DNA from 4 places in the Arthrobacter stackebrandtii genome. Region 1 is predicted to be linked to each of the others. Evidence: riboswitches for the same ligand, from Rfam matches in the RefSeq annotation. Region 1 holds a riboswitch; each other region holds the start of a gene.
What was found. Region 1 has a riboswitch for S-adenosylmethionine ahead of JOF48_RS13065 (aminotransferase class V-fold PLP-dependent enzyme). Riboswitches for the same ligand answer to the same signal wherever they lie in the genome.
Positions count from the first base shown of each region.

Region 2: another riboswitch for S-adenosylmethionine. It lies ahead of JOF48_RS00940 (bifunctional o-acetylhomoserine/o-acetylserine sulfhydrylase); the one in region 1 lies ahead of JOF48_RS13065 (aminotransferase class V-fold PLP-dependent enzyme).
Region 3: another riboswitch for S-adenosylmethionine. It lies ahead of JOF48_RS03255 (hypothetical protein); the one in region 1 lies ahead of JOF48_RS13065 (aminotransferase class V-fold PLP-dependent enzyme).
Region 4: another riboswitch for S-adenosylmethionine. It lies ahead of JOF48_RS06495 (DUF1737 domain-containing protein); the one in region 1 lies ahead of JOF48_RS13065 (aminotransferase class V-fold PLP-dependent enzyme).

Region 1 is NZ_JAGIOI010000001.1:3,002,744-3,010,047, reverse strand. It holds gene hisN (histidinol-phosphatase) at 236-1,051, shown strand; SAM riboswitch class IV at 1,216-1,329, shown strand; gene JOF48_RS13065 (aminotransferase class V-fold PLP-dependent enzyme) at 1,368-2,795, shown strand; gene JOF48_RS13060 (class I SAM-dependent methyltransferase) at 3,087-3,854, shown strand; gene JOF48_RS13055 (Nramp family divalent metal transporter) at 4,048-5,298, shown strand; gene JOF48_RS13050 (metal-dependent transcriptional regulator) at 5,316-6,077, shown strand; gene JOF48_RS13045 (DUF3592 domain-containing protein) at 6,194-6,586, shown strand; gene JOF48_RS13040 (AMP-binding protein) at 6,583-7,304, opposite strand, start outside.
Region 2 is NZ_JAGIOI010000001.1:200,606-207,909, forward strand. It holds gene metX (homoserine O-acetyltransferase MetX) at 1-427, opposite strand, end outside; gene JOF48_RS00940 (bifunctional o-acetylhomoserine/o-acetylserine sulfhydrylase) at 529-1,845, opposite strand; SAM riboswitch class IV at 1,921-2,037, opposite strand; gene JOF48_RS00945 (Tex family protein) at 2,751-5,255, opposite strand; gene JOF48_RS00950 (VOC family protein) at 5,389-6,027, shown strand; gene JOF48_RS00955 (CPBP family intramembrane glutamic endopeptidase) at 6,409-7,296, opposite strand.
Region 3 is NZ_JAGIOI010000001.1:784,427-791,730, forward strand. It holds gene JOF48_RS03240 (APC family permease) at 1-1,452, shown strand, start outside; gene JOF48_RS03245 (helix-turn-helix domain-containing protein) at 1,623-2,207, opposite strand; gene JOF48_RS03250 (sodium:solute symporter family protein) at 2,361-3,884, shown strand; SAM riboswitch class IV at 4,049-4,159, shown strand; gene JOF48_RS03255 (hypothetical protein) at 4,172-4,456, shown strand; gene JOF48_RS03260 (VOC family protein) at 4,472-4,846, opposite strand; gene JOF48_RS03265 (biotin/lipoyl-containing protein) at 5,123-5,356, opposite strand; gene JOF48_RS03270 (alpha-ketoacid dehydrogenase subunit beta) at 5,353-6,420, opposite strand; gene JOF48_RS03275 (thiamine pyrophosphate-dependent dehydrogenase E1 component subunit alpha) at 6,417-7,304, opposite strand, start outside.
Region 4 is NZ_JAGIOI010000001.1:1,561,400-1,568,703, forward strand. It holds gene JOF48_RS06485 (aminodeoxychorismate lyase) at 1-21, shown strand, start outside; gene JOF48_RS06490 (Pr6Pr family membrane protein) at 38-676, opposite strand; SAM riboswitch class IV at 788-910, shown strand; gene JOF48_RS06495 (DUF1737 domain-containing protein) at 994-1,254, shown strand; gene JOF48_RS06500 (rhodanese-like domain-containing protein) at 1,251-1,643, shown strand; gene JOF48_RS06505 (O-succinylhomoserine sulfhydrylase) at 1,789-3,000, shown strand; gene JOF48_RS06510 (UDP-N-acetylglucosamine 1-carboxyvinyltransferase) at 3,106-4,638, opposite strand; gene JOF48_RS06515 (LacI family DNA-binding transcriptional regulator) at 4,874-5,920, shown strand; gene JOF48_RS06520 (L-lactate dehydrogenase) at 6,033-6,986, opposite strand; gene JOF48_RS06525 (glycoside hydrolase family 32 protein) at 7,137-7,304, opposite strand, start outside.

The DNA.
Region 1 (7,304 bases):
ATGCGCACAGTTGGGTGGCCATCTGGCGCATACCCAAACACGGCTTTGGCCATGCGCACGGTTCGGGGTGGCATCGGGCGCAGCTCCTTCACTGGCGCCACGTTGGGAGGTGAATCTTGCGCATACCCAAACACGGGCTTGGCCATGCGCACGGTGCCGGCCCGTCGCTGCGCATAAGGTCGTTGGGGAGTGGCCCTGCCCGAACCCGGGCCCAATCCGCGATAGCGTAATCACCATGACCATCGAACCCCAGACGTACAACGACGACCTCCGCCTCGCCCACGTGCTCGCGGACAGCGTGGATTCCCTGACCATGTCCCGCTTCAAGGCCCTCGACCTGGCCATCGAAACCAAGCCGGACCTGACCCCGGTCACGGACGCCGACAAGGCCGCCGAGGAATCCATCCGCAGCCAGCTCGCCCGCGTCCGCCCGCGCGACGCCGTCCTGGGCGAGGAGTTCGGCAGCAGCGGGCACGGCACGCGCCGCTGGATCATCGACCCCATCGACGGCACCAAGAACTTTGTCCGCGGCGTCCCCGTCTGGGCCACGCTGATCGCACTCGTGGACGACGGCGTTCCCGTTGTTGGGCTCGTCAGCGCACCCGCACTGGGCAAGCGCTGGTGGGCGGCCCAGGGCACCGGCGCCTACATGGGCAAGTCCCTCGCCTCCGCCACCCGCATCCGCGTCTCCAACGTCACGGAGCTCAAGGACGCCTCCATGTCATATTCCTCCATGACCGGATGGAAGGAGCGCGGCAACCGCGATGACTTCATCGCACTGACCGACGACGTCTGGCGCACCCGCGCGTACGGCGACTTCTGGTCGTACTGCATGGTCGCCGAGGGCAGCGTGGACATTGCCTGCGAGCCGGAGCTCAACCTCTACGACATGGCCGCCCTGGTCCCGATCGTGCAGGAGGCCGGCGGCCGTTTCACCTCGCTCGACGGCGTCGACGGCCCCTACGGCGGCAACGCCCTGGCCACCAACTCCATCCTGCACACGGAGGTGCTGCAGCGCCTGAACCCCAGCTGGGACGACCTCCTCAGCTGATGCCCACACCCTCCCCAACCAGGTAGAAGCACAGGTGGGTTAAGTGCGACGGCGGACTCCCGCCGTCGCACTTGTTCGTTGCCCTGCGCCGCGGCCAGGCCAGGTGACGACACACGGCGTAACAAATGCACATGTCAAAAAGTTGGGCTAATCTCTTGTGCATAGGTCACGAGTGCCAGCGCTAAACCCCGGTTTGCTGGCCGGCAACCCTCCTTTCGCGGCGGGGTGCCCCGGGTGACGACCTGGCCAGGCCGGAGCGGTCTTGGCAAGCGCGGACTCCTTGGCACCCAAGGGTCCTTCGTCGAAGGAACTACTCATGAGCTCTGCCCTGTTGGAATCAGCCACCCTGAAATTGTCCGGACTTGCCGCCGACCCCCTGCTGCCGGTTGTCGGTGCGGAACTGCCCGCGCCCCTCATCACCGGCGGGCATGTGCGCTATGCAAACCTGGATTACGCCGCCTCGGCCCCGGCCGTGGAAGAGGTGGCCGCACACCTGAATGAGGTGCTGCCCTACTACGCCAGCGTGCACCGGGGGGCCGGATACGCTTCCCAGGTGAGCACCTCGGTGTACGAGAACGCCCGCACCATCGTGGCCAAGTTTGTGGGCGCCCGCGCAGACGACACCGTCATTTTCACGCGCAACACCACCGACTCCCTGAACCTCCTGGCCGGCTGCGTCGAATCCATCCTGAAGCAGCGCGGCTTCACCGAGGGCCGCTCCAACGCCCACGGTGAGGTGCTCTACCTGGACATCGAGCACCACGCGAACCTCCTCCCGTGGCAGGCGCTCCCGCACAGGTCAGTGGTTGCCGCCGGCTCCATCGCCTCGACCCTGGCCCGCGTGGAAACGCAGCTGCGCGCCGGGAACGTGGTGCTGCTGGCCGTCACCGGCGCCTCCAATGTCACGGGCGAGGTCCTGCCCGTGGCCGAGCTTGCCGCGCTGGCGCACAAGCACGGCGCCCGGATCGTGGTTGACGCCGCGCAACTCGCCCCGCACCGCCGCATCGACCTGGCCTCGAGCGGCATCGACTACCTGGCTTTCTCCGGCCACAAGCTCTACGCCCCCTTTGGTGCAGGCGTCCTGGTGGGCCGCCCCGACTGGCTCGACGCCGGGGCCCCGCACCTGGCCGGCGGCGGCGCCGTGAAGGAGGTCCGCCTCGAGTCGACCAGCTGGACCGAGGGACCGGCCCGCCACGAGGCCGGCTCCCCCAACGTGCTGGGCGCCGCCACACTGGCCCGGGCCGCCGAGGTCCTCGCCGGGCTGGACGCCGCGCAGTGGCACGAGCACGAGCAGCAGCTTCGCAGGCACCTGGTGGACGGGCTCGCCGCGCTCGACGGTGCCAGCGTCCATGAGTTGTTCAACGACGGCGCCGACTACGCAGATTGCGGCAGCATCGGCGTAGTCAACTTCTCGGTCACCGGATACGACGCCGGACTGGTCGCCGCCTACCTCTCCGCCGAACACGGTGTGGGCGTGCGCGACGGCAAGTTCTGCGCCCACCCGCTGCTCAACCGGCTGGGCCTGCCGGCCGGTTCGCTGCGGGCCAGCTTCGGCGTGGGCTCGCGGCTGGAGGATGCCCAGCGCCTGATCGACGGCGTGGCCGCACTGCTGCGCGACGGCCTCGGCTGGGATTACGTTGTGGACGCCGGCCGGTGGGTCCCCGCCAACGACACCCGCAGCTACCCCGACTGGGCACCCAACACCCCGGGGACAGCCGGCGCAGCCCCCTGCGCCACCGACTAGTCCACGCCCCTCCCTTCGACGCCATCGCACCAATGACCGCTTTTCGGCCATCCCTGTCGCACCAATGACGGATTTTCGGCCAGCCCTGTCGCACCTCGGTGCGGCGGGGTGTGCCACAGCCAAGCACTGCGTCTTGCGTACTGCGATGGGGTTTCGAGAAATCCAGCCATTGCTGCGATGGCGTCGCGTGCATTGATTGATGCCATTGCTGCGGGCTTCATGGGGATGGGGCGGCCCTGCCCACGGTAAAGTTGAGCGGCAGCAGGAGGCACAACGTTGGTGGGAGTGGACATGGCAGGCATGGGCGGACCGGTTTTCGACGCGGAACGGCGCAGGCACATGGCTGCAGCGTTCCTTGAGGGCGGCGACCATTACCACAAGGTCCGTCCCGGCTACCCTGCCGATTCACTGGACTGGCTGCTGGAAACGGCCGGCCCCGTCCGCGATGTCCTGGACATTGGTGCGGGCACGGGAAAGTACACGCAGTTGCTGGCCGGACGCGGCTGGACCGTTACCGCCGTCGACCCTTCCACCGACATGCTCGCCCAGCTCACGGCCAACCTGCCAGAGGTCACGGCCGTCACCGGCACTGCAGAACAGTTGGACCTGCCCGGCGCATCGGCGGACCTGGCGGTGGTGGCCCAGGCCTGGCACTGGGTCGACCCAGTGGCCGCCAGCACCGAGATTGCACGGGTGTTGCGGCCCGGCGGCACCCTTGGGCTGGTGTGGAACCAGCTCGACGTCAGCCTCCCGTGGGTCCACCGCCTCGCCCGGATCATGCACGCGGGCGACGTGCACAAGCCCGACTTCCGCCCCGAGGTTGGCCCCGAGTTCTCGGCACCGGAAGCACACAACACCCGGTGGGCGCAGCCGCTGACGCCGGAGGGGATCATGGAGCTGGCTAAGTCACGCAGCTACTACCTCAAGGCATCCGATGCCACCCGCGAAAAGGTCATGGGCAATCTGGCTTGGTACTTGCTTGAACACCTGGGCCATGCGCACGGCCAGGAACTGGAGCTCCCCTATCTCGCCCAGACTTGGCGCAGCCACAAGCTCTGACGCCGTCCAACGGCACCGGGCAGCACATCTCATCCGGCGGCGGGGTCCCAGCCCCGGGTCCAACTCCCGCCAGCGCCACCTTTGTTTCCCCATAGCAATACCTCAGGGAAACTGAGTCACCTCGACAAGCACAGCCACGTCACTTATGATTTCGGTAAGCCTAAATATTTGACTTAGGCTTAGCGAAGGATGGATTGTGCTCGACACCTTGAAGAAGCGTCCGCTGCGGAGCCCCCGCGGCGGGCTCGTGCTGCTGGGCCCCGCGTTTGTCGCCGCCATTGCCTATGTTGATCCCGGCAACGTGGCCGCCAACCTCACCTCCGGCGCCACGTACGGCTACCTTCTCGTGTGGGTGCTGGTCACGGCCAACGTCATGGCCATGCTGGTGCAGTACCAGTCGGCCAAACTCGGCGTGGTGACCGGCAAGTCGCTTCCGGAACACCTGGGCCAGCGACTCAAGACACGCAGCCGCCGCCTCTACTGGCTGCAGGCCGAACTGGTGGCCATGGCAACGGACCTCGCCGAGGTGGTGGGCGGCGCCATCGCACTGCACCTGCTGTTCCAGCTCCCGCTCCCCGTGGGCGGCCTGATAGTCGGCGTTACCTCAATGGCCCTGCTGAGCGTGCAGAACCGCCACGGCCAACGGCATTTTGAGTCCATCATCATCTTCCTGCTGGTCATCATCACCATCGGGTTCCTCGCCGGGCTGGTCCTCAGCCCGCCGGACCCGGCCGGCATCGCCGGCGGACTCGTCCCCCGCTTCGACGGCGCCAACAGCGTCCTTCTCGCAGCCGGAATGCTTGGTGCCACCGTCATGCCCCACGCCATCTACCTCCACTCTCAGCTGGCCAAGGACCGCCACACCGACGCCCGAAGCACCCCGGCGCGCCTTCGGAAGATCATCAAGGCGACCAGGCTCGACGTCGTCCTTGCCTTGATCCTGGCCGGCGCAGTGAACATCGGCATGCTGCTGCTGGCCGCGTCAACACTGGGAGGGGTCTCCGGAACCGACACGATCGAGGGCGCGCACACAGCGATAGTGGACAGCCTGGGCCCGGTCATGGGCGTGGTGTTTGCAGTGGGCTTGCTCGCGTCGGGACTGGCATCAACCTCGGTGGGCGCCTACGCCGGGGCCACCATCATGAACGGCCTGCTGCACATCCGCATCCCGCTGCTGACCCGGCGCGTGGTCAGCCTGATCCCGGCCATTATCCTGCTCTCCGTCGGCATCGACCCCACCTGGGCGCTGATCGTGAGCCAGATTGTGCTCAGCTTCGGCATCCCGTTCGCCCTGATCCCGCTGCTGCGCCTGACAGCGAGCAAAAAGGTCATGGGCGAACACCGCGACGGGCTCCCCTTGCGCCTTGCCGCACTCACCAGCGTCATCCTGATCGTGGCCCTGAACGCCCTGCTGCTGTGGCTGACCTTCACCGGGCAGGCCTAGCGGGTAGGCTGGGGGACGTGAAACAGACTGCCACCTCCTCCAGCATCGAAGACTATGTGAAGGTCATCTATGCCTACACCGAATGGCAGGACAAGCCCATCACCTCCAGCGTGCTGGCCACCCGGCTCGGCGTCGCGAACTCGTCGGTGTCGGAGATGGTCCGCAAGCTCAAGGACCAGGGCCTCGTGGACCACCAGCCGTACAGCCCCATCCACCTGACAGCCCGGGGGCTGAGGCTCGCACTGTCCATGGTCCGCAGGCACCGGTTGCTGGAAACCTACCTGGTCCGCGAGCTCGGCTACACCTGGGACGAGGTCCACGACGAAGCCGAACAGCTGGAACATGCCGTCTCCGAGCACTTCATCGAGCGCATGAGCGCCAAGCTGGGCCACCCCGTCCGCGACCCCCACGGCGACCCCATCCCCGACGCCACCGGCCGCATCAGCATGCCCCCCTCGCACCGCCTTGACGAGCTGGACCCCGGCCACACCGGACGCATCTCGCGCATCAGCGACCACGACCCCGAGCTCCTGCGCCACCTCGAATCCATCGGCATCGGCCTGGACACGCAGCTCACCGTCCTGGGCCGCCCGCCTTTCGGCGCCGGCTGGCAGGTGAGTTTGGCGGGACCTTCCCAGGACATGGCCGACGCCGGCCACCTGACTTTGGGCGATGAGGTTGCGGCCTCGCTGTGGCTGGCCTCGGTGGGCACGCACCCGGGATGTGCCGTGGCTGAGTTCACCGGCGGCACCCTGATGAGCGGGCACTCCGCGGACTGACAGCCCCGGCTGTTCCCAACAGCGCGAATGTCCGGCACCGGCGGGCCCAGGCTGCGCCGGGTCCCACAAGGCGTCCGGCTTCCGGCTTCCGGCAGGCCGATTGGTAGCATGGGTGGATGCCTCCCTGGATACCAGTTTTTGCAGCCATCCCGCTCCTGCTCGGGGCAGTTTTCCTGACCATCGGCACCGTCCTCTACAAGCCGGGCAGCGGCAAATGGCCGCTGGTGCAGGGCATTGCAGTTCCCTCCGGAACCTTCGGCCCGCCCAGGTATGAATGGCGCAGTCCCGACGGCGTCTTCCGGCGCGGCCGCGCCGTCGCCAGGTCCCTGCCGCTGCTGCCCGGAACGGCCGTGACGGTGGCCTTCGACCCTAAAGACTTTTCTCGCTTCCGCCTGGACGGGGTGGTGAGCTCAGGGCAGATCTTCATCATCATTGGCTGGATCATACTCATTCTGGGCCTGTTCACCGCCATTCTACTGACGGTGCTCGCGGTCAGTTTTCCCGCCTAATCCGGCGCTCCCGGCTTGTCCGCGGGCGTGGTCCGCCCTGCACGCAGGATGTACCTCTGCACCTTGCCGCTTGGCGTCTTTGGCAGCTCGGGGACAAAGTGGATCCGCCGCGGATAGGCATGGGCGGCGAACTTGTCCTTCACCAGGCGCTGCAGTTCGGCTGCCAGTTCAGGGGAGCCGGCCGCGGAGTCCCGGAGCACCACAAAGGCCTCAAGGACTTCGCCCCGGATGTCATCCGGGGTGCCGATGACTGCGGCCTCGGAAACCACCGGATGCGTCACCAGGACAGACTCAACATCAAAGGGCCCGATCCGGTAGCCGGCCATGATGATGACGTCATCGTCACGGGAGGAAAAGTAGATGTAGCCGTCTCCGTCGCGGCGCCCGGAATCCCCGGTGATATACCAGGAGCCGTCGGCACTGTAGCGTTCGGCAGTTTTTTCGGGGGCGTCCACGTAGGCGCCAAACCACATGAAGGGGCTTTGCGGAACGTTGACGGCAATGCGCCCGGGTTCACCATCCGGGGCGGGAACATCGGAGTCAGCGGCGAGGACATCCACGCCCCATCCCGGCAGCGGCCGGCCCATGGATCCGGGCCGCAGCGGTTCGGCCAGGCCGCCTGCCCACGCATTGCCGGCCACCATGCCCAGCTCGGTCTGTCCGTAGTGGTCATGGACTTCCAGGCCGAAGGCCTCCCGGCCCCAGGCGATGACGTCGG
Region 2 (7,304 bases), 2.8 Mb from region 1:
CAATGACGGCGTACCAGGAGCTGATGCCGAGGCGGTCGGCCAGTCGCGCCTCCGCCTCGACCGAGTCGCGGATGGTGACAAACGGGAAGCGGGAGCCGTAGGGGCGCCCGTCAGCGGCGACGCTGGAAGGGCCGGTGGTGCCGTAGCAGCCGCCGAGCATGTTGGCGCACACCACAAAGAACTTGTCGGTGTCGATGACCTCGCCCGGGCCCACGAGACCCTCCCACCACCCGTCTTCTTCGGAGTCGCCGCGGCTGACGTGGGTGCTGCCGGTCAGGGCATGCTGGATGAGGACTGCATTGTCGCCGGCCTCATTGAGGGTGCCCCAGCATTCGAAGGCCATGGTGACGGAGGGCAGCGCGCCCCCGGCCTCCAGCGGCAGTTCACCGATGTGGATTGAGCGCAGCACGCCGCCGCCCAGGCCCACAGAGGTGGACCAGGCGGCCGCGGGCTTTGCCGTGCCGGCGTCGGTTTCAGGGGACAACACTTTGCGCTCCACAGCCGTCGGAATCACTGGATTCACGTGGCTTACGCTGATTTGGCTGCGCGGAATCCGGCTTCCAGGTCCGCGATGATGTCCGCGACGTTTTCCAGTCCCACCGACAGCCGAACCAGGCCCGGGCGCACACCCGCCGCCAGCTGCTGCTCGGGTGAGAGCTGTGCGTGCGTGGTGGAAGCCGGGTGGATGACCAGCGAGCGGACGTCGCCCAGGTTGGCCACATGCGAGTGCAGTTCCAGTCCGTCAACGAAGCGCTTGCCGGCTTCGGCGCCGCCCTTGATGTCAAAGGCGATGACTGCGCCGGTGCCGTGGGGACCGTACTTGCGGCCGCGTTCGAACCACGGGCTCGAGGGGATGCCGGAGTAGGCGACAGCCTCAACGTTTTCGTTGGCCTCCAGCCACTCGGCGACCGCCACGGCGTTGCTGACGTGGCGTTCCACGCGCAGGCTCAGCGTCTCGATGCCCTGGGCGATCAGGAAGGCGTTGAACGGTGAAATGGCGGAACCGAGGTCGCGCAGCAGCTGTACGCGGGCCTTGAGGATGTAGGCCAGGTTTGCGCCCAGTGCGCAGCCCACGCCGAGGTCGCGGGCGTAGACCAGTCCGTTGTAGGTCTCGTCGGGGGTGTTGAATCCGGGGAACTTCTCCGGGTTGGCGGCGAAGTCGAAGTTGCCGCTGTCCACAATGACGCCGCCAATGGCGTTGCCGTGCCCGCCCAGGTACTTGGTGGCGGAGTGGATGACGATGTCGGCACCCCACTCGATGGGGCGGATCAGGTACGGGGTGGCGAGGGTGTTGTCCACGATCAGCGGCACGCCGGCCTCGTGGGCGATGGCGCTGATGTTTTCCAGGTCCAGCACGTCCTGGCGCGGGTTGGAGACTGTCTCGCCGAAAAACGCCTTGGTGTTGGGGCGCACGGCTGCACGCCATTCATCCAGGTTGTCGGGATCGGAGACAAACGTGACCTCGATGCCCAGCTTCTTCAACGAGTGGGCCAGCAGGTTGAACGTGCCGCCGTAGACGCTGGGGCTGGAGACGATGTGGTCGCCGGCGCCGGCAATGTTCAAGATTGCGAACGTGGTTGCGGCCTGCCCGGATGCGAGCATGAGCGCACCGACACCGCCTTCGAGGTTGGCAATGCGGTCTTCCACGACAGCCGTGGTGGGGTTGCCCAGGCGGGTGTAGATGGGCTCCAGCTCCGCCAGGGCAAAGCGGGCGGCGGCGCTCTCGGCCGACGGGAACACGAACGATGTCGTCTGGTAGATGGGCAGCGACCGTGCACCAGTGGTGACGTCCGGCTCCTGGCCTACGTGGATCTGACGGGTTTCAAATGACCAACCGTTGCTCATGGCTGTTTCCTTAACACTAGAGGCCTGCAACTGTGAGCCTCCCGCGCGTGGTGCGTGGAGGGTCAAGGTGCGAATGGCCCGCGCTTGCGCCGTGACCGGTTGGTCCGGCGCCTGGTCTTCACCCGGGGCACCCCACCGCGGAAGGAGGGTTGCCGGTCAGCTAGCCGGGGCTGTTCGCTGACACTCATGACCTGCAACCAGTCTGGAAGAAACTTTGCGCGCTTGCAAGATTGTGACGACTTTATGACTTCTAGCGAACTTCTGCTTGAAATTCCAACCCAGAAATGGCATATGGCGAATAAATGATTCATGAACGACGCCGGATGGCTCCGTACCAGCGAATCCGCACCTGCCGCCGTGGTCGTCGACGCCCCCGGATTGCTGCCGACGCCAGAGGTCACGGGTCACGGTGAAGCCTAACGGCCGGCGCCGCCGAGGCCACAGAAAAGGCCCCTAGCCGTCCGCGACAACACAGACAAGGTTTCCGGACGTCCGCGACAACATAGACAAGGCCTGCAATGCGGTCGTCCGGGGGCTCGTTTGGCGGCTCATTGGGGAGCTCGTTTAGGGGCCGTATCTGTAGATTCGAAGCGACGACAGGGCCATTTTCATCGTCTCGAGAACTGCAGTGCCGACGAGGGGGCAGATGTTGCGATCCGCCCCCTGTGCAACCCTGGCGGTTCGCAATATCTGCCCCGCGGCATGGTTGGTGGCGGCATGGTGCGGGTTTTCAGCGGACGCTGGCGGCAAACAGTACTTGGGCGCCCGGCTCTCGATGGCGGTCGCGGCCCGGGATGCCGGCCCCACCTTCCGGCACCCGGCGCCATGGAACAACCGCCACCGCGTGAATCGCCGGGAGGCCACCGCTCGAAGGCCCGCTGCGGTCCCCGCCCGGCACCGCGACGCTACTTCCCCAGCCCCGCCCGGCGCAGCGCCTCGGCCATGGCGGTGTTGGCGGGAGCCGGGGCGGATTCGCGCGAGGGGCGGACGGCCTCTTGGCCCTGGCCCTGGCCCTGGCCCCGACGTTGCCCCTGGCCGCCGGCGCCTTGGCCCTGTCCCCGACCTCCGCCCTGCCCGGCACCGCGCGCACCCTGCCCGCGTCCGCGCCCTTCAGCACCCCCGCCCTGGGGCGAGGGGCGCCCGGAACCGCGGGAGCCGGCGTCGGACTTCCCGCCTGAAGGCTGGCCGGCCTCGTCATCGAGGCGCAGGGTGAGCGAAATGCGCTTGCGCTCCGGCTCCACCTCGAGGACCTTCACGCGCACCACCTGGCCGGACTTGACCACAGTATGGGGGTCGGAGACGAACGAGTGGCTCATGGCGGAGACGTGGACGAGCCCGTCCTGGTGCACGCCAATGTCAACGAAGGCGCCGAAAGCGGCCACATTGGAAACGGTGCCCTCGAGGATCATGCCGGGGCGCAGGTCGGTGATCTTCTCGATGCCGTCGGTGAATGTGGCGGTCTCGAAGCGGGGGCGGGGGTCGCGGCCGGGCTTTTGCAGCTCCGCGATGATGTCCGTGACGGTGGGCAGGCCGAAGTCGCCGTCCACAAAGTCGGCCGGGTTGACGGAGGCCACGGCCGAAACGCCGCCAGCGACTTCAGCCGGCTTGGCACCCGCCGCAACGAGGATCTTGCGGGCCACGCCGTACGCCTCGGGGTGCACGCTCGAGGCGTCGAGCGGCTCCGCTCCCCCGGTGATCCGCAGGAACCCTGCGCACTGCTCGAAGGCCTTGGGGCCGAGCCGCGCCACCTTCAGCAGTTCGCGGCGCTTGGTGAACGGGCCGTTTTCATTGCGGTGGGCCACAATGTTTTCGCTCAGGAGGGGCCCGACGCCGGCCACCCTCGCCAGGAGCGCGGGCGAGGCCGTGTTCAGGTCCACGCCCACGGCATTGACACAGTCCTCCACTACGGCATCGAGGGAGCGGTCGAGCTTGGCGGGCGTGAGGTCGTGCTGGTACTGGCCCACGCCAATGGACTTGGGTTCGATCTTGACCAGTTCGGCCAGGGGGTCCTGCAGGCGGCGGGCGATGGAGACGGCGCCGCGCAGGGACACGTCCATGCCGGGCAGTTCGGCGCCGGCAAGCGCCGAGGCGGAGTAGACGGAGGCACCGGCCTCGGAGACCACGAGCTTGCTGACCTTGCTCTCCGGGTTCTGGCGCTTGAGCTCGGCCACCAGCTCCGCGGCCAGCTTGTCAGTTTCGCGGCTGGCGGTGCCGTTGCCGATGGCAATCAGCTCAACGTTGTGCTTTTGGGCCAGCCGGACCAGCGTGGAGAGGGACTCGTTCCACTTCCGGGCCGGGGCGTGCGGGTAAATGGTGTCGGTGGCGGCAACCTTGCCGGTGCCGTCCACGACGGCCACCTTCGTGCCGGTGCGCAGGCCCGGGTCCAGGCCCAGGGTGGCGCGGTTTCCTGCCGGTGCGGCCAGCAGCACGTCCCGGAGGTTGGCGGCGAAAACCCGTACCGATTCCTCTTCGGCGCTCTGGAACAGCCGCACGCGCAGGTCCACGGACAGGCGGGTCAGGATGCGGGTGCGCCAAGCCAGCCGGGCGCTGGTCATGAGCCAGGTGTCGGCGGCACGGCCGGACTCGGTGATCCCCAGTGAGTGGGCCACGGCACCTTCATAGGCGGCACGCGCCTGGGCCTGGGCATCAGCGTCACGGGTGTCGGCTTCCGCCAGGTCCAGTGTCAGCATCCCCTCCTTTTCGCCGCGGAGCAGGGCCAGAACGCGGTGGCTGGGCAGTGTGTGCGGCGGCTGGGCAAAATCAAAGTAGTCCTTGAACTTCTCGCCCTCGTTGTCCTTGCCGGTCTTGACGGCGGAACGGAGCCTGCCCGTCTTCCAGAGCCGCTCTCGCAGCTCGCCCACGAGCACCGCGTCCTGGCCGGCCCGCTCAATGAGGATGGCACGGGCGCCGGCCAAAGCGTCGTCGGCGCTGGCCACGCCGCGGCCGGCGTCAATGAAGGAGTCCGCCTCCACGGCGGGGAACTTGGACGGGTCCGACAACAGCGCATCGAGCAGCGGCTCGAGCCCGGCCTCGCGGGCGGCATCCGCCTTCGTCTTGCGCGTGGACTTGTAGGGAAGGTACAAGTCCTCCAGCTCCGACTTGGTGGCGGCGGCCTCCACCGAACGGCGCAGCGCATCCGTCAGCTTGCCGAGCCCGTGGATGGTTTCCAGCACCACCAACCGGCGGGCCTCGAGCTCGCGCAGGTAGCGCAGCCTCTCCTCGAGATCACGGAGCTGTGCATCGTCCAGGGTCCCCGTGGCTTCCTTCCTGTACCGGGCAATAAAGGGGACGCTGGCGCCGTCGTCCATCAGCCCAATGGCGGCGCGGACTTGGGCGGGGCGCACGCCCAGCTCGGCGGCGATGGTGTTGATGATGCGCTCGGCCTGTGCAGCGGCGGTGGGCAGGGTCAAGGGTGCGGAAGTCTCAGTCACGCTTCAATTCTGCCCCACGGCACCGACATCCTGCACGCAGGAGATCGGACGTCCCATGCGGCTTAGGGCACACTAAGTCGAGTGATCTGCGTCAAAGTGCCAAGATGAAGTCATGCGAATGGACCATGTTTCTTATGCGAGTGAATCAGACGGATTGGCTGCCACCGCGGAGCGAATCGCGAGTGCCTTGGGGGTCAAGGCGGTGAAGGGCGGAATCCATCCGCGCTTCGGAACCCGCAACATGATCATCCCCCTCACGGACCACCACTATGTGGAAATTGTCGAGTGCCTGGACCACCCTGCCTCCGACAAGGCGCCGTTTGGCCAGGCCGTCAAGGCGCGGTCTGCTGCCGGCGGCGGATGGATGGGCTGGTGCGTCGCCGTTGACGACCTGGTCCCGTTCGAGGAGCGCCTGGGCCGCAGCGCAGTGCCGGGCAACCGCAAGTTCCCCGACGGCCAGGAACTGATCTGGCAGCAGATCGGCATCAAGGGCCTGATCGCCGATCCCCAGGTGCCCTACATGCTCAAGTGGGAGGGCGACCCCGCCCTGCACCCGTCCCAGGCACGGCCGTCGTCGGTTCGGCTGTCGTCGCTGACCATCGCCGGCAGCGCCGAGCGCGTCACCGAATGGCTGGGCGAGCCGGTCGAGGCGCCGCTGGACGACGTGGCCGTGGAGTGGATCGCCCCGCGCGGCACCCCGGGCATCATGTCCGTGACGTTTGAAACGGCCCAGGGCCGGGTCACGATCTAGCCCCGGAGCCCTCACCTTTTCCTTGCACGACGGCGGCACGCACCTTTCGGAAGGTGCGTGCCGCCGTTTTGGTGTCACCTGGGCTTTTGCATCCCCCAGCTTTTGCATCCGACGACGTCCGGCCCACTTTGGGTATGCGCCGAGTTGGGGTACTGGGCTTGCGCCACCATGATGCCTGCGCAAAGTTGGGGGTGCAAGCGTGCGCATACGCAAAGTCGAATCCGGCCCCACGCCGCCCCGGCCAACACTGGCACTTTGGGTATGCGCCGAGTTGGGGTACTGGGCTTGCGCCACCATGATGGCTGCGCAAAGTTGGGGGTGCAAGCGTGCGCATACGCAAAGTCGAACGCGGAACTCGACACTGCGCCGGTGTGCCCGGGCTCAGCCGCCGAAGCCCAGCGCCGGGCCCAGCGTGAACGCGGCAATGTCCACGAGCGCGTGCGCCACCACCAGCGGCGCCACCCGGCCCCATTTCTTGTACACCCAGCCGAACAGCAGCCCCATGGCAAAGTTGCCGACGAACGGCCCGAACCCCTGGTAGGCGTGGTAGCTGCCGCGCAGCACTGCCGCCAGAAAAATCGCGCTCCACCAGCCCAGGCCAATCTTCTGCAGGCGCCCCAGAAGGTAGCCGTTGAGGATGACCTCTTCCAACACGCCCGCCCGGACCGCCGAGAGCACCAGCACCGGTACGGTCCACCAATACTGGTCTAGGGCGCTGGGAATGATCTCCGTGGTGATGCCCAGCGCCCGCCCGGCCGCATACAGGCCCAGCGACGGCACGCCAATAATGACCAGCAGCCCCAACGCCCCCAGCCCGTCGCGCACCGGATGCCGCCAATCCAGCCCGATCTTGCGGAACACGGATTTCCCCGGCTCGGCCAGCAGGTAAAACACCAGCAGCACGGGCACCAGCGAAAAGAAGATGCCCAGCACCTGGTAGGTAAAATCAAACACTTCCCGGCTGTTCTGCACCGCATTCAATGTGGAGGTTCCCTGCGCGATCGGGGCCTGGCTCATCTTGTCCAGCAGCGACACCACCGAATACACGGCTGACTTCCCCAGCGACAGACCCAGCACCAGCAGCACCTCAAAAATCAGCCGCCGCCGAGACCTGCCTCCCCAGTCTTGGAGTTCGACGGCGGCTCCCCCGCCTTGCGCTGTTGGCGGCACGACGCCGGCTGCCCGGGCCGGCCCGGCACCCGGGGAGGCCGGGGCAGGGACGGAAGGTGCGCCGTCGTGCTTGGAATGGGCGGGAACGGGATCATTCATGGTCCCCA
Region 3 (7,304 bases), 2.2 Mb from region 1:
ACCCTCGTGCTGATCGCCGCCCTGGCCGCCGTGTTCCTCCGCGGCTTCAAGGAGGCAATCGGCATCGCCGTGGCGCTCGTGGCGGTCTTCCTCACGCTCAACCTGGTGGTCATCGCCGTCGCGCTGGTCAATGTGGCGGGCAGCCCGCTGCTCACGGCCGACTGGTGGACGGCCCTGACCACGCAGCACGGCAACCCCGTCATGGTGGTGGCCGTGGCGCTCCTTGTCTTCCCGCGGCTGGCCCTGGGCCTGTCCGGCTTTGAAACCGGCGTGGCCGTCATGCCCCAGATCAAGGGCCGCCCCACGGATACGGAGGAAAACCCGGAGGGCCGCATCAAGGGCGCCCACCGCCTCCTGACGACTGCGGCGCTCATCATGAGCACTTTCCTCATCACCTCCTCGCTCGCCACCACCATCCTGATCCCCGCCAATGAATTCCAGCCCGGCGGCGCAGCAAACGGCCGCGCCCTGGCATTCCTGGCCCACGACCTTCTCGGCGAGGGCTTCGGCACCGTCTACGACATCAGCACCATCGCGATCCTCTGGTTTGCCGGCGCCAGCGCCATGGCCGGACTGCTCAACCTCGTCCCGCGCTACCTGCCGCGCTTCGGCATGGCCCCGCAGTGGGCCGCCGCGGTGCGCCCGCTGGTGCTGGTGTTCACCGCCGTCGCGGTTCTCATCACCATCATTTTCAAGGCCGACGTCGATGCCCAGGGAGGCGCCTACGCCACCGGCGTGCTGGTGCTCATCACCTCGGCCGCCGTCGCCGTGACGCTCTCCGCCCGGCGCAAGCGCGAGCGGGCCAAGACCATCGGCTTCGGCGCCGTGTCCGTGGCGTTCATCTACACCACCGTGGCCAACTCGATCGAGCGCCCGGACGGCCTGAAGATCGCCCTCCTGTTCATTCTGGGCATCGTCATTGTCAGCCTGCTCTCCCGCATGCGGCGCTCGTTTGAACTGCGCGCCACGTGGATCCGCATGGACGAGGCCGCCATGAACTTTGTGGCCGCGGTGGACGAGGGCACCATCCGCATCATCTCGCACGACCCCAAGACCCGCAGCGCCTCCGCCTACCGCCGCAAGCTGGCCCACGCGGCGTCCGTCAACGAGATCGGCGACCCCCGCGAGGTGCTTTTCATGGAGGTCATCGTGGACGACTCCTCCGACTTTGAAACCGCCCTCGAGGTCCGCGGCATCACCCGCCACGGCTTCAAGATCCTGCAGGTCCACTCCTCCAACGTCCCCAACACCATCGCAGCCGTCCTTCTTCACATCCGCGACGCCACCGGCCTGATCCCGCATATTTACTTCCGCTGGACGGAGGGCAACCCCATCAAGAACCTGCTGAAGTACCTGTTCATCGGCGAGGGCGAGATCGCACCCGTCACCCGCGAGGTCCTCCGCGAGGCCGAGCCGGAGCTGACCCTGCGCCCCTGGGTGCACGTGGGCTGAGGAACGGGGTAGCGCCCGACGGTGCGTGCTCCCTGCCGACCCATCTATGACGCCGTTGTTGCAGCGGAAAGCGCTTGCTTACTCGCTTTTTGTGCAACAACTGCGTCATAGTCGGAGAGACGGGCCGGCAACTCGGCTTCCACCACAATGCCGGGTGTCATGGGAAGCGCCTAGCCGCCGGAGCCCGAGGCGGCCGGCACCAGGATCCACAGCGCCTCAACAGGCCTGTCCGTGAGGTTTTCCCAGCTGTGCGGTTCCCGGCCCGGGAAGGACAGGGTGTCCCCCGCCTTGAGGTCATAGGATTCCTGCGTCATGCGCAGCCTCAGTTCGCCGCTGACGATGTGCAGCACGTCCACGTCGCAGTCCACGGCATAGAGTTCCGATTCCCCGCGGCCGAACGGTTCAATGGTGGCGCCAAGGATCTGCAGGCGCCGTTCGGAACGCGACGTCAGGAGCCGCTCGACAATCCCCTCGCCGCCCAGGGAGATGCGGGGGCCCTCCCCGCGGCGGGCCAAATGGATTTCCGGGGCGGAAAAGAGGTCGCCGATGGAAATCGAAAGCACCTGGCACAGTGTCACCAGTGAGGCCACACTGGGTGAGGTCAAATCCCGCTCGACCCGGCTCAGGAACCCCTTGGTGAGCCCGGTTGCATCGGCCACCTGCTCGATCGTGAGCCGCTGGTCCTGCCGAGCCGCACGGATCCGTGATCCGATCGCCACCGGATCGGTGCTGGGTTCCAGGGGCAGGGCTTTCATGGGGCTCCTTGCAGGACGTGGCCGCCCCGTGTTTTCAGACGGCATATTGACTGTAACTACCATCACAGTTTAGCCTAATAGACAACAATTGTTGCTTTAGAGGCAATTTATTACTTGGGGACCAATCATCAACTTCGCGCACTGGAGCTTCGCATGGACTTAAACATAGCCATTGTTGTCTTATATTTGGTGGCCATGCTGGCCTTTGGCTGGTGGGGAAAGTCCCGCACCAAGAACAACAGCGACTTCCTCGTGGCCGGCCGCCGCCTGGGACCCTTCCTCTACACCGGCACCATGGCCGCCGTCGTCCTTGGCGGCGCCTCAACCGTGGGAGGCGTGGGCCTGGGCTACAAGTTCGGCATCTCCGGCATGTGGCTCGTGGTGGCCATCGGCATGGGCGTGCTGCTGCTCAGCCTGCTGTTCGCGCCCACCCTGCAGAAGCTGAAGATCTACACGGTCTCGCAGATGCTCAGCCTGCGCTACGGCCAGGAGACCACCAAGATGTCCGGCATCGTCATGCTGGCCTACACCATCATGATCTCGGCAACCTCCACCGGCGCCTATGCCACCATCTTTGTGGTGCTCTTTGGCTGGGACCGCTGGCTCGCCATCGCCATCGGCGGCGTGATCGTGCTGATCTACTCCACGATCGGCGGCATGTGGTCCATCACCCTGGCCGACCAGGTGCAGTTCATCATCAAGACCGTGGGCATCTTCTTCCTCATGCTGCCCTTCGCCTGGAACGCCGCCGGCGGCCTGTCCGGCATCCAGGACAGGGTGGAAGCCAGCTTCTTCCAGTGGGACGGCATCGGCACGCAGACCATCATCACCTACTTCGTCATCTACACGCTGGGCCTGCTCATCGGCCAGGACATCTGGCAGCGCGTCTTCACCGCCCGCACCCCGCAGGTGGCACGGTGGGGCGGCGCCTCGGCCGGCATCTACTGCGTCCTGTACGGCATCGCCGGCGCCCTGATCGGCATGGCAGCCGCCGTCGCGCTGCCCACCATTGACGTGGCAAACCTTGGCAAGGACGCCGTCTACGCCGAGGTCGCAACCTACCTGCTGCCCATGGGCATCGGCGGCATCGTAATGGCCGCCGCCGTGGCCGCCATGATGTCCACCGCCTCCGGCGCCCTGATCGCCGCCGCCACCGTGGCCCGCAAGGACGTCGTCCCGTTCGTGGCCAGCTGGTTCGGCAAGAAGATCGACACCTCCGACACCTCCAACCCCGAGCACGACGTCAACGCCAACCGCTGGTACGTCCTGGTCCTTGGCATTGCCGTGGTCGCCATCTCGATCGTGCTCAACGACGTCGTGTTTGCCCTGACCATCGCCTATGACATCCTCGTCGGCGGCCTCCTGGTGGCCATCATCGGCGGCCTGGTCTGGAAGCGCGGAACCGGCCTCGGCGCCGCCTGGTCCATGGCCGTGGGCTGCATTGTCACGATCGCCTCGCTGATCCTGTACGCCACCGGCGCCATCCCCAGCGCCGACGGCATCTACGCCAACGAGCCGATCTACTTCGGCCTGGCATCCTCGCTGATCGTCTACGTGGTGGTGTCCCTGCTGACCCCGCCCACACCGGCGCACATCCGCAAGGCCTGGGACGACCGCCTGGCTGCAGCCGCCACCGACTCCAACCCGGACGAGGAAGCCCCCGCCCTGGCGAAGTAATCTGGCCCCCAGCATCCGGCCCGCAGAAAACGCCGGGAATCCGCAATTCTTCAAGGATTCCCGGCGTTTTTTGGTGCCGTTTATTAATGGTCGACGGCGGCGGGTTCCGTAATATATTTCGGAACCCGCCGCCGTCGCGCTTAAAGGACGTACAGTGGGACCAGCTTCAAGAGATGCGGCGCCAAGCTCCGACTGGCCGCACGCCAACCCCATGCTTCACGGGTGGTTCGGATGAGGAAGCGGCCGGCGGGGACCTCCGCAGGCAAGAGCAAGAGAAGGTTCAGGCCATGTCATTTTCCGTTGTCGCCCCCTCCACCCGCCCCGCCGCCGCCCACACGCGCGGGATTTCGGTGCTGCCCGCCGTTGACGTCAACCTCGGCGCCGTCACCTTCCTGACCCCGAACGGGCACCGCGCCTTCTGGTCGCCGGACCCGGCCCTGCTGGTCTCCGCCCTGGGCCAGGCGGTCCTGCCGGCACGCTGGATTCCGGAGATCAGCACCCTGGTGATCACAGTTGCGCAGACCGGGGTGCGCGCCGGGCGCGGCATTGGATTCAAGCTGGAAGCCTACTAAGCACCCGCCCCGCTTCTAAAAGTACGGCTGCGTGATGAGTTCCAGGCCGTGCCCGGCAGGGTCCCTGAAGTAGACGCCGCGGCCGCCGTGCTCGGTGTTCGTCTCGGCTGCGCGCGCCATCTGCGGGTCGGCCCAGTATTCGATGCCGGCCTCCTTGAAGCGGTTGAGCGCGCGGTCAAAGTGCGCGTCGTCCACCAGAAAGGCGTAGTGCTGCATCTGGATCTGAACCGGCGGCTCGGCAAACTGGAGCATGACCCCCTCGGCCAGGGTGATGTTGGTGAACGGGCCCCAGGACTGTGCGGGCTCGGCTTCCAGGATGTCGCAGTAGAAGCGGGCCGAGGCAGTCCGGTCAGTGGCCGCGATGATGGTGTGGTTGAAAGTTGCTGGCATGGTGTTTTCTCCTTCGCTGGGTGGTGTCGCCCGCCGTGCGGCGCGGTTCGCCGCGGGCGGGGCTGGGTTCAGCGGTGCGAAGGAGGTGCCCGGCTTCGGGCGCGGCCGGAACGGGCGCGGTTCAGGAGCCCGCCGGCTTGCCAATCCGTGCGTGGCGCGAGGCCGATCCGGTAATCACAAGCTCATATTACCTGGGCCGTCCCATGACACGGACACGAAGAACACCTGCCGCATGCGGCAGGTGTTCTTCGTGGGCCGGCCGGCCGCTTGGAGGAGTCAGGGCTCGATCACGGCGATGACAGCGCCCTGGGCCACCTCGTCACCCTCGGCCACCCGAAGCCGGACGGTGCCGGAAACGGGGGCGTAAATCTCGGCGTCGACCTTGTCTATGGCAACCTCGGCGAGCAGGTGCTTTTCCGCAACCACTTCCCCGTCGGCCACGTACCAGGTGGCCAGGACGCCGGGCTCGGAGCCATCCCCTGTCATCATCGGGAACAGGACTTCACTCATGCGGCAACCGCCTTTCGGACCGCGGCCTCAATGCGTGTGGCCGTTGGCAACACAGCATATTCGAGTTCTTGGGCGTATGGAATGGGTGTATCCGGCATGCAGACCCGGCTGAAGTGCGTCAGCAGGGTGGGGCTGTGCTCGGCGATCGTGGCCGCAATCTCGCCGGAAAGGCCAAAGGACTGGTAATCCTCGTCGACCACGATGACCTTGCCGGTCTTCGAGGCCGTGGCGATGATGGTCTCACGGTCCAGCGGAACCAGCGACCGCAGGTCCAGGACCTCGACGCTGATGCCCTCGTCCGCCAGCTTCTCGGCGACGTCCAGGCTGTGGTGCACCGAGAGTGAGAGCGTCACAATACTGACGTCCGTCCCCTCACGAACCACCTTCGCCTTGCCCAGCGGGACCTCATAGTCCTCCTCGGGCACGGCACCGATGGAGCGCTTGTTCTTCGCCATCCAGGCCAGGCCCATGACACCCTTGTGGAACATGTAGACCACGGGATCGTCGGAGCGGATGGCCGCCGTCATGAGCCCCTTGGCGTCGTAGGGGTTCGACGGGATCACGACCTTCATGCCTGGCAGATGTGCGAAGGTGCCCCACAGCGCCTGGGAGTGCTGGGCGCCGTCGGAATAGCCGCCGCCCACGGCCGTCATGAGGACCATGGGAACGCGGACGTTGCCGCCGGACTCGTAGTGAATCTTGGCCATGTGGTTGTAGATCTGGTCCATGCAGACGCCGAAGAAGTCCACGAACATGAGCTCCACAATGGGCCGCATGCCCTCCACAGCTGCCCCGATGCCCAGCCCGATGAAGGCCGACTCCGAGATGGGCGTGTCAATGATCCGCTCCGGCCCGAACTTCTCCAGCAGGCCAGTTGTGGAGGAGAAGATGCCGCCGTAGGCTCCCACATCCTCGCCCATGACAAACACGGACGGGTCCTGCTCCATTTGCGAGCCGATGGCCTCCTGCAGCGCCTTGGCCGTGTTGAGCCGGCGCGTCCCAGCGGGCGGTTCAAGCGGCAGGGACGTACGTGCCGCCGTCGTATTTTCCGTTGTTGCGCTCATGACGAGGCTCCTTCCACAAAGACGTACTTGAGTGCCTCGGCAGGGTTGGGCGTTGGCGAATTTTTGGCATGCTCGACGGCGTCCTCCACCTGGGCGCGTGCCTCATCTTCCATGGCGGCGACTTCAGCCTCGGTGACGGCTCCAGCGTCGAGCAGTTTCTGGCGATAAACAGGGATGGGGTCTTCGCCCGGTACGGTGGCCAGATCGGTCCGATAGCCCTGGGCGTCGCCCTCGAAGTGGCCCAACAGGCGCAGGGTGTGAACCTCGATCAAGCTGGGACCTTCCCCTGCCCGGGCCCGGGCAACAGCCTCGGCGGCCGCGGCGTAGACAGCTTCCACGTCGTTGCCCTCGATCCGAACACCCGGGATCCCGTACCCGGCGGCGCGGACGGCATTGGAGGGAACCGACGTCGAGGAGCTCCGAGGGACGGAAATGCCCCAGTCATTGTCCTCGATGACGAAGATGACAGGCAGCTTCCAAAGGGCGGCCAGGTTCAGGGACTCGTGGAAGGCGCCGGCATTGGCCGCACCCTCACCGGCCACAGTGACGGCGATGTTGTTGGTGCCGGCGTTGCGGAAAGCGAACGCCTGCCCCAGCGCGGGTGGAAAACCCTCGGCGACGATGCCCGAGCAGGAGAAATGGATCGACGGATCGAAGAGGTGCATATGCCCGCCGCGTCCGCGGCCCAACCCGGATTCGCGGCCGAAGATCTCACCCGTCAGCGAGCGCAGATTCATCCCCTTGGCGATGGCCAGGTGGTGCGGGCGGTGGGCTGCTGTGAGCCCGTCCCCTTGTTCGAGGTGGGCGCATATCCCGGCAGCCACGGGTTCCTGCCCGGCGGCCAGGTGCATTTCACCCGGAATCAGGCCCTTGCCAATGTCGAA
Region 4 (7,304 bases), 1.4 Mb from region 1:
CTGCTGGCCGCAACGGAATAGCCCGCCCCGCGTACAGCTAGGCGTAGGACCTGTCGCGGCTGGTGTGCCGCGCGCCGAGCTTGTTGCCCAGCCACATGGCCAGCGCCGTCGTGGCCACGAACACCACCGCAATGATGAGGCAGGTCAGCAGGACCGCAGCGTATCCGCCGTCGGCCGGGTTCAGGAAAGGGTAGGCGTACCAGCCGGTGGCCGCGCCCCGGACCAGCGAGTACGCGAGGTAGGCCAGCGGGAACAGCACGGCCACGCCGATGCGCTTGAGCGGGATGGGGTGGCGGGGCGGGAAGATGAGCCAGTCTGCCACGATGGCGACTGGCATGACATAGTGCAGCCACGTGTTGATCCAGGGCAGGAGCGAGCCGAGGTCGACATCCCGCAACAGGGCGCTGAACACAATGCCCACCAGTGCCATGCACACCACCGAGATGCAGCGCAGCAACGCCCAGGCCGGGCCAAGGTCCTTCCCGCGCCAGGCCAGCACCGATTCAACCACCAGCACCGCGGCGGCAAAAATGTTGGACAGGTTGGTGAAATAGCTGAAGAAGTTCAGCACGCTGAAGCCGTGGCTGATGTGGATGCCCAGCTGAATTCCGACGGCGGCGAGGGTCGTGGCGCCAAAGGCGAAGCGGACGGCGGCAAACATGCGCGTGGTGGTCATGGATTCATGATGCCAGTGCCGGGGCCCGCGCGTCTGCTGATTTCCGTCATGTTGCGCCATACTCGCCCTGCGGTGGCGGTCCGGGAGCATGCGTGTGTTATTTTCAAAGGGAGTAATGAGTGCCAGCGCCAAGCCCTGACTTGCTGGACGGCAACCCTCTGTTCCGGCGGGGTGCCTCAGGTGAATACTCGGCAAACCCAGTGATCCATGGCTGGCAATTTGCAAGCGTGAACCATCCCGCGGCGTCTTTGGCCCAACCCCAGGCACCGCCCCCAGCTCCCGCTTGCTGCGTCGGCTACTTGCAATGAGGAGTACCCATGTCCGCGCACGAATCCCCCCTGGCCTACCGGCTCATCACCGGCCCCGACGACCGCGTCTTTTGTGAGCGGGTTTCGGAAGCCCTCGCGGAAGGGTATGTGCTCCATGGCGGACCGGCCGTGACCTTTGACGGCACCTCCGTGGTGGCCGCCCAGGCCGTGATCCTGCCCGCCGCCGTGGCCGTCAGCGACGCCGCTGTCGCCACCGCGGTTGACGATCTGGACGCCGAACTTGAGTTCGACGGCGAGGGCATCGCATGAGCTACGCAGGTGACGTGAGCCCGGAATCGGCGTGGGAGCGCGTGGCGGCGGGCGCCGTCCTGGTGGACGTGCGCACCGAGGGTGAATGGCAGCACATCGGCGTGCCGGACATTTCGGCGCTGAACGCCAAGCCCGCCTTCATCCAGTGGAACCTGGGCAGCGGCCACAACAACCCGGACTTCCTGCGCGAGCTGGCCGAGGTGGTCCAGCCGGGAACCGAGCTGGTGGTGCTGTGCCGTTCCGGCGCCCGCTCCATCGCCGCCGCCGAGGCGGCAACCGCCGCCGGCTACACGGCGTGGAACATCCTCGAGGGGTTTGAAGGCGAGCCCGACCGCTACGGCGAACGCGTGGTCAACGGCTGGAAGAACCGCAAGCTGCCCTGGCACTAGCCTGCCGCGGCCTGCCAGCCAGCCGCAGGCGGCCACCACCGGCAGGCACACCAAACCCAACCGGCCCCGGGGTGCGCCAAGCGCATGGCGCAAGGGCCGCCGTCGTACTTCACCAGCACCACAAGCGAAAGCCAAGGAACCACCATTGAGCAACTTTAATGAGCACGCAGCCACATGGGCAGAGGACACCCAAGCCGTCCGCGGCGGCCTTGACCGCAGCAACTTCCAGGAAACGTCCGAGGCCCTGTTCCTGAACTCCGGGTTTGTGTACGAGTCCGCGGAGGCCGCCGAGCAGGCGTTCACGGGCGAGGTGGACCGGTTCGTGTACTCACGCTACGGCAACCCGTCGGTGGCCACGTTCCAGGAACGGCTGCGGCTGTTGGAGGGCAAGGAGGCATGCTTTGCGACGGCGTCCGGCATGTCGGCCGTGTTCACCGCCCTGGGCGCGCTGCTCGCTGCCGGGGACCGGGTGGTGGCGTCGCGCTCGCTCTTCGGCTCCTGCTTTGTGATCCTGAACGAACTGCTCCCGCGCTGGGGCGTGGAGACCGTGTTTGTGGACGGGCCGGACTTGGAGCAGTGGCGCGAGGCGCTCTCGGTGCCGACCACGGCCGTGTTCTTTGAGTCCCCGTCGAACCCGATGCAGGAGATCATCGACGTCCAGGCCGTGTGCGACCTCGCCCATGCGGCGGGCGCGCAGGTGGTGGCCGACAACGTGTTCGCGACCCCGCTGCTGCAGCGCTGCGGCGACTTCGGCGCGGACATCATCGTGTATTCGGGCACCAAGCACATTGACGGCCAGGGCCGCGTGCTGGGCGGAGCCATCCTGGGCACGAAGGAGTTCATCGACGGGCCCGTGAAGAACCTCATGCGCCACACCGGGCCGGCGCTGTCATCGTTCAATGCCTGGGTGCTGACGAAGGGCCTGGAGACCATGAACCTGCGCGTGACGCACTCGTGCAACAACGCGCTGGCGCTCGGCGAATTCCTCGAGGCGCAGCCGCAGGTGGCCCGCGTGCTGTACCCCCACCTGCCCTCGCACCCGCAGTACGAGCTGGCCAAAAAGCAGATGAAGGCCGGCGGCACCGTGCTGACATTTGAGCTGGCCGAACCGGCCTCCGGAACGCGCAAGGACGCCGCGTTTGCCTTGCTTAACGCGCTGTCCATCATCGACATCTCCAACAACCTGGGCGATGCGAAGTCCCTGATCACGCACCCGGCCACCACCACCCACCGCGCCATGGGGCCGGAGGGCCGTGCAGCGATTGGGCTCTCCGACGGTTTCCTGCGTTTGTCCGTGGGACTCGAGGACCTGGACGACCTCAAGAAGGACCTCGCGGCGGCGCTGGCAGCAATCTAGGGGCTGAACTGTACGGGCGTCCCTCCCAAGCACGACGGCGGCCGGTGACCTTTCGCGCGAAAGGTCACCGGCCGCCGTCGTGCTCGGGGAAGAAGCCGAGCCGGATCAGTCCTGAAAGTATTCGATCTCGGCGCCCACGGTGTTGAGGCGCTCGGCCAGGTCCTCGTAGCCGCGCTCGATGACGTAGATGTTGCGCAGCTCGGAGGTGCCCTTCGCGGCGAGCATGGCCAGCAGGATGCAGGCTGCCGGGCGCAGTGCCGGCGGGCAGCCGATTTCCGCGGCGCGCCAGGCGGTGGGGCCGGTGATGTCGATGCGGTGCGGATCCAGCAGGCGGACGCCGGCGCCGAGGCGGTTCAGTTCCGTGAGGTAGATGGCACGGTTCTCGTAGACCCAGTCGTGGATCAGCGTGGTGCCCTCGGCGCAGGAGGCGATGACGGCGAAGAACGGCAGGTTGTCGATGTTCAGGCCGGGGAAAGGCATGGGGTGGATCTTGTCCGGTGCGGCCTTCAGTTCGGAGGGCAGCGTGGTGATGTCCACGAGGCGGGTCTTGCCGTTGCGTGCCACGTACTCGGCCGACTTGAGGTAGCGGAAGCCCATCTGCTCGAGCACCTTGAGCTCAATTTCCATGAACTCGATGGGTACGCGGCGCACGGTGACCTCGGACTTGGTCACGATGCCTGCCGTGATGAGCGACATGGCCTCGATGGGATCCTCGGAGGGGGCGTACTCAATGTCCACGTCGATGCGGGACTTGCCCTTGATGGTCAGCGTGGTGGAGCCCACGCCTTCCACCGTGACGCCCAGGCCCTGCAGGTAGAAGCAGAGGTCCTGGACCATGTAGTTGGGGCTGGCGTTGCGGATGACGGTGGTGCCCTCGCGGTGGGCGGCGGCCATGATGGCGTTTTCGGTGACGGTGTCCCCGCGCTCGGTGAGCACAAAGGTGCGGTCTTCGCCGTCGCTGCGAGGGGCCTGGACCAGGTAGAAGCCGTCGTGGGCGTTGACGTCCAAGCCGAACTCGCGCAGTGCCTGCATGTGCGGCTCCACGGTGCGGGTGCCAAGGTCGCAGCCGCCGGCGTAGGGGATGCGGTAGGGGTTTTCCTCGTCCAGGAGCGGGCCCAGCAGCATGATGACACTGCGGGTGCGCTTGGCGGCGGCGATGTCCATCTGCGCCAGGTCCAGCACCTCCGGGCGGCGGATCTGCAGGTCGTTGTCATCGAGCCAGGTGCATTCGACGCCAATGGACGTCAACAGCTCAACAATGCGGTTGACCTCCTCAATCCGGGCCACGCGGCGCAAGGTGGTGGTGCCGCGGTTCAGCAGGCTGGCGCACAGCAGAGCCACGCCTGCGTTCTTGCTGGTGTTCACGTCAACGCTGCCGGAAAGCTGGCGGCCGCCGTGCACGCGCAGGTGGGTGACGGCGTTTTTGGACACGGCCCCGACGCTGAAGAGATTCGCCTCGAGGAGGTCTTCCATGCGTTGGATCATCTTCAGGCTCAGATTCTGCTTGCCCTGTTCCATCCGCGCCACGGCACTCTGGCTGGTTCCGAGATGGGATGCCAGCTCGCCCTGGGTCCAGCCTTTTTCGTTCCGTGCATCCCGCACCAAAACGCCGACAGTTTCTGCAGCCACTTGAGTCATAAGTGCATTTATATCACGGTATGCATAATTCCCCGGGATCATGTGACCTTTTGGACAGTCTTTGAAGAAAATTCACGTAAATAATCGCCATGTGCGATAAATGCGCTGTCAGTTGTGCGTTAATGCCCCGCTTGTTACTCCACGGTACACCGGCGGGTCCGCCACGCCTGAAACATCCGCCGTCGCGGCGCAACATTGAGGCAGTAAGCTGGCCTAACACGATTTAGGAGGCTCCATGGCACGCAAGGCCACTTCCCAGGACGTTGCCAACCGCGCCGGCGTTTCCCGCAGCGCAGTCAGCTTCGTGCTAAACGGCAGGGCGGACGGCAATATCGCCAAGGACAAGCAGCTGCGCATTCTGGCGGCCGCCAAGGAACTGAACTACACGCCCAACGCCGTCGCGCGTTCACTACAGGCCCAGCGGACCCACACCATCGGGGTTGTCACCGACACCATCGCCGGCGGCCCGTTCGCCGGTGAGCTCCTGCAGGGTGCCAGCAGCGCCGCGTTCGATGCCGGATACCTGTTGTTGGTCATCGAGACCCAAAATCAGGAGGCCCGCGAAAACAGTGCATTCACCATGCTTCTGGACCGGCAGGTGGACGCCCTGGTGTTTGCCGCGGAGAGCATGCGTCCGCACACGCCACACCCGGCCATGCACGGAGTTCCTGCCGTTCTTGCCAACTGCTTTGACCCGGAGGGCGGGCTTCGCTCCGTCATGGCGGACGAGGTTGCGGGCGGGCGCAGCGCAACGCAAATCCTGCTCGACAGCCGCCACATCAATATTGCGTACCTCTCCGGCCCCCTCGACGCGGTCGCCGCACAGCGCCGCACCGAGGGTTTTGACACCGCCATTGCTGCCTCCGGCCGTCCCCCCATCAAGGCTGTGGAAACCGGCTGGGACATCAATGACGGTTACGCCGCCGCCATGCGCCTTTTCTCGGACGACGGCGGCCACTCGCCGAAGCACGACCGGCCCACCGGTGTTGTGTGCGCCAATGACCGGGTGGCCCTTGGCGTCATGCTCGCCTGTGCCCGGCTGGGACTGCGTGTCCCCGAGGACCTCAGCATCGTAGGCTACGACAACCACGATCCTCTCGCCAAGACCACCGTGCCGGGCCTGACCACGGTGGCGATCCCCCACCGTGAAATGGGCGAAAAGGCCGTGGAAATTCTGCTGGGCGAGCTCAGCAATGGAATCCGCAAGGAATCTTCCGGAACTGTCTTGATTCCCTGCCCCGTAGTGATGCGCGGCTCCGTGGCAGCGCCGCCGCTGCGCTAACGTCCGTGAATAACCCGCCACTGCTGCGACAGCGTTGGGGAATAACCCGCCAATGGTGCGAGAGCGTCGGGGAGGGTTGGTTGCACCGGACCAGCTGGCGGCCGGGCGAGGCTCAGGTGAACAGCGCGATGGAGTCGGCCAGGGTCTGCGCCGAGTGCTGCAGCTGTTCGGCTTCGCGGTCGTCCATGGGCGTGTCGAGCACGCGCTGCACGCCGCCGGCACCAACGATCGACGGCACGCTCAGCGCCACGCCGTCGATCCCCCGGTACCCGTGCAGCACGCTGGACACTGGCAAAACCGCACGTTCGTCTCGCAGCACGGCCTCAACGATGCGCGCCCCGGAGAGCCCGATCGCGTAGTTCGTGGCGCCCTTGCCGGCGATGACCTTGTAGGCCGCGTGGACGACGTCGTGGGTCAGGGTCTCCAGCCGCTCCCGCGGAAACAGCAGCGCGCCGGAGGAATCGGTCCATTCCGGCAGCGGCGTCTGCCCAATCGTAGCAGCCGACCACAGCGGAAATTCGGTGTCTCCGTGCTCGCCAACAATTAGCGCGTGCACACTCTGCGGCGCCACGCCGGCAGCCTCCGCCACGAGCCAGCGCAGCCGCGCCGAGTCCAGCACCGTGCCGGAGCTGAAGATCCGCCCGGGCGGCAGGTCCGTGATGCGTTCGGCCACGGCGGTGAGGACGTCGCACGGGTTTGTCACCAGGATATAGACCGCGTGCGGCGAGAGCTCGATCAGCGCCGGCAGCATCTTGGACATGATGCCTACATTGACGCCTGCCAGTTCCAGCCGAGTCTGGCCCGGCTCCTGTTTGGCGCCGGCCGTGATGACCACGACGTCGGATCCCGCCGTCAGCCCGATGTCGCTGCCTCCGGTAATGCTTGAGGAGCCAACGAACGGAGTCCCGTGCGCCAGGTCCAGCACCTCGGCCTCCGCCTTGGCGGTGGCGATGTCGTACAGCACCACCTCGCGCGCGGAACCGCGGATCAGGGCGGCGTAGGCCAGGGCAGTGCCGACGCTTCCGGCGCCGACAACGGTCAGTTTTGTGTTCCGTGGGATCGTCATGACCCCAGTATCCCTGCCGCCCGCCGCCCACGGGCCCGCCGCCGGGATTGTGTCTTGGCGTGTCGGCGGGCCCTGAAGCACGACGGCGGCAGGCACCTTCCTGCTGGAAGGTGCCTGCCGCCGCGGTGCAGGGGCAGTCCCGGCTGCGGCCTAAAGCGCCAGGGCGTGCACCGTGGCGGCGCCGCGCACCTCAAAGTGCGAGGTCGCCGTGGGGTAGGCGCGCACAGTGTGGGCAGGTGCGTCCCCGGCGAAGACCTCCAGGAGGGAGCCGTCAACGAGGATGCGCCCGGCAGGGATGGCGGCCACTGTCCGCTCACT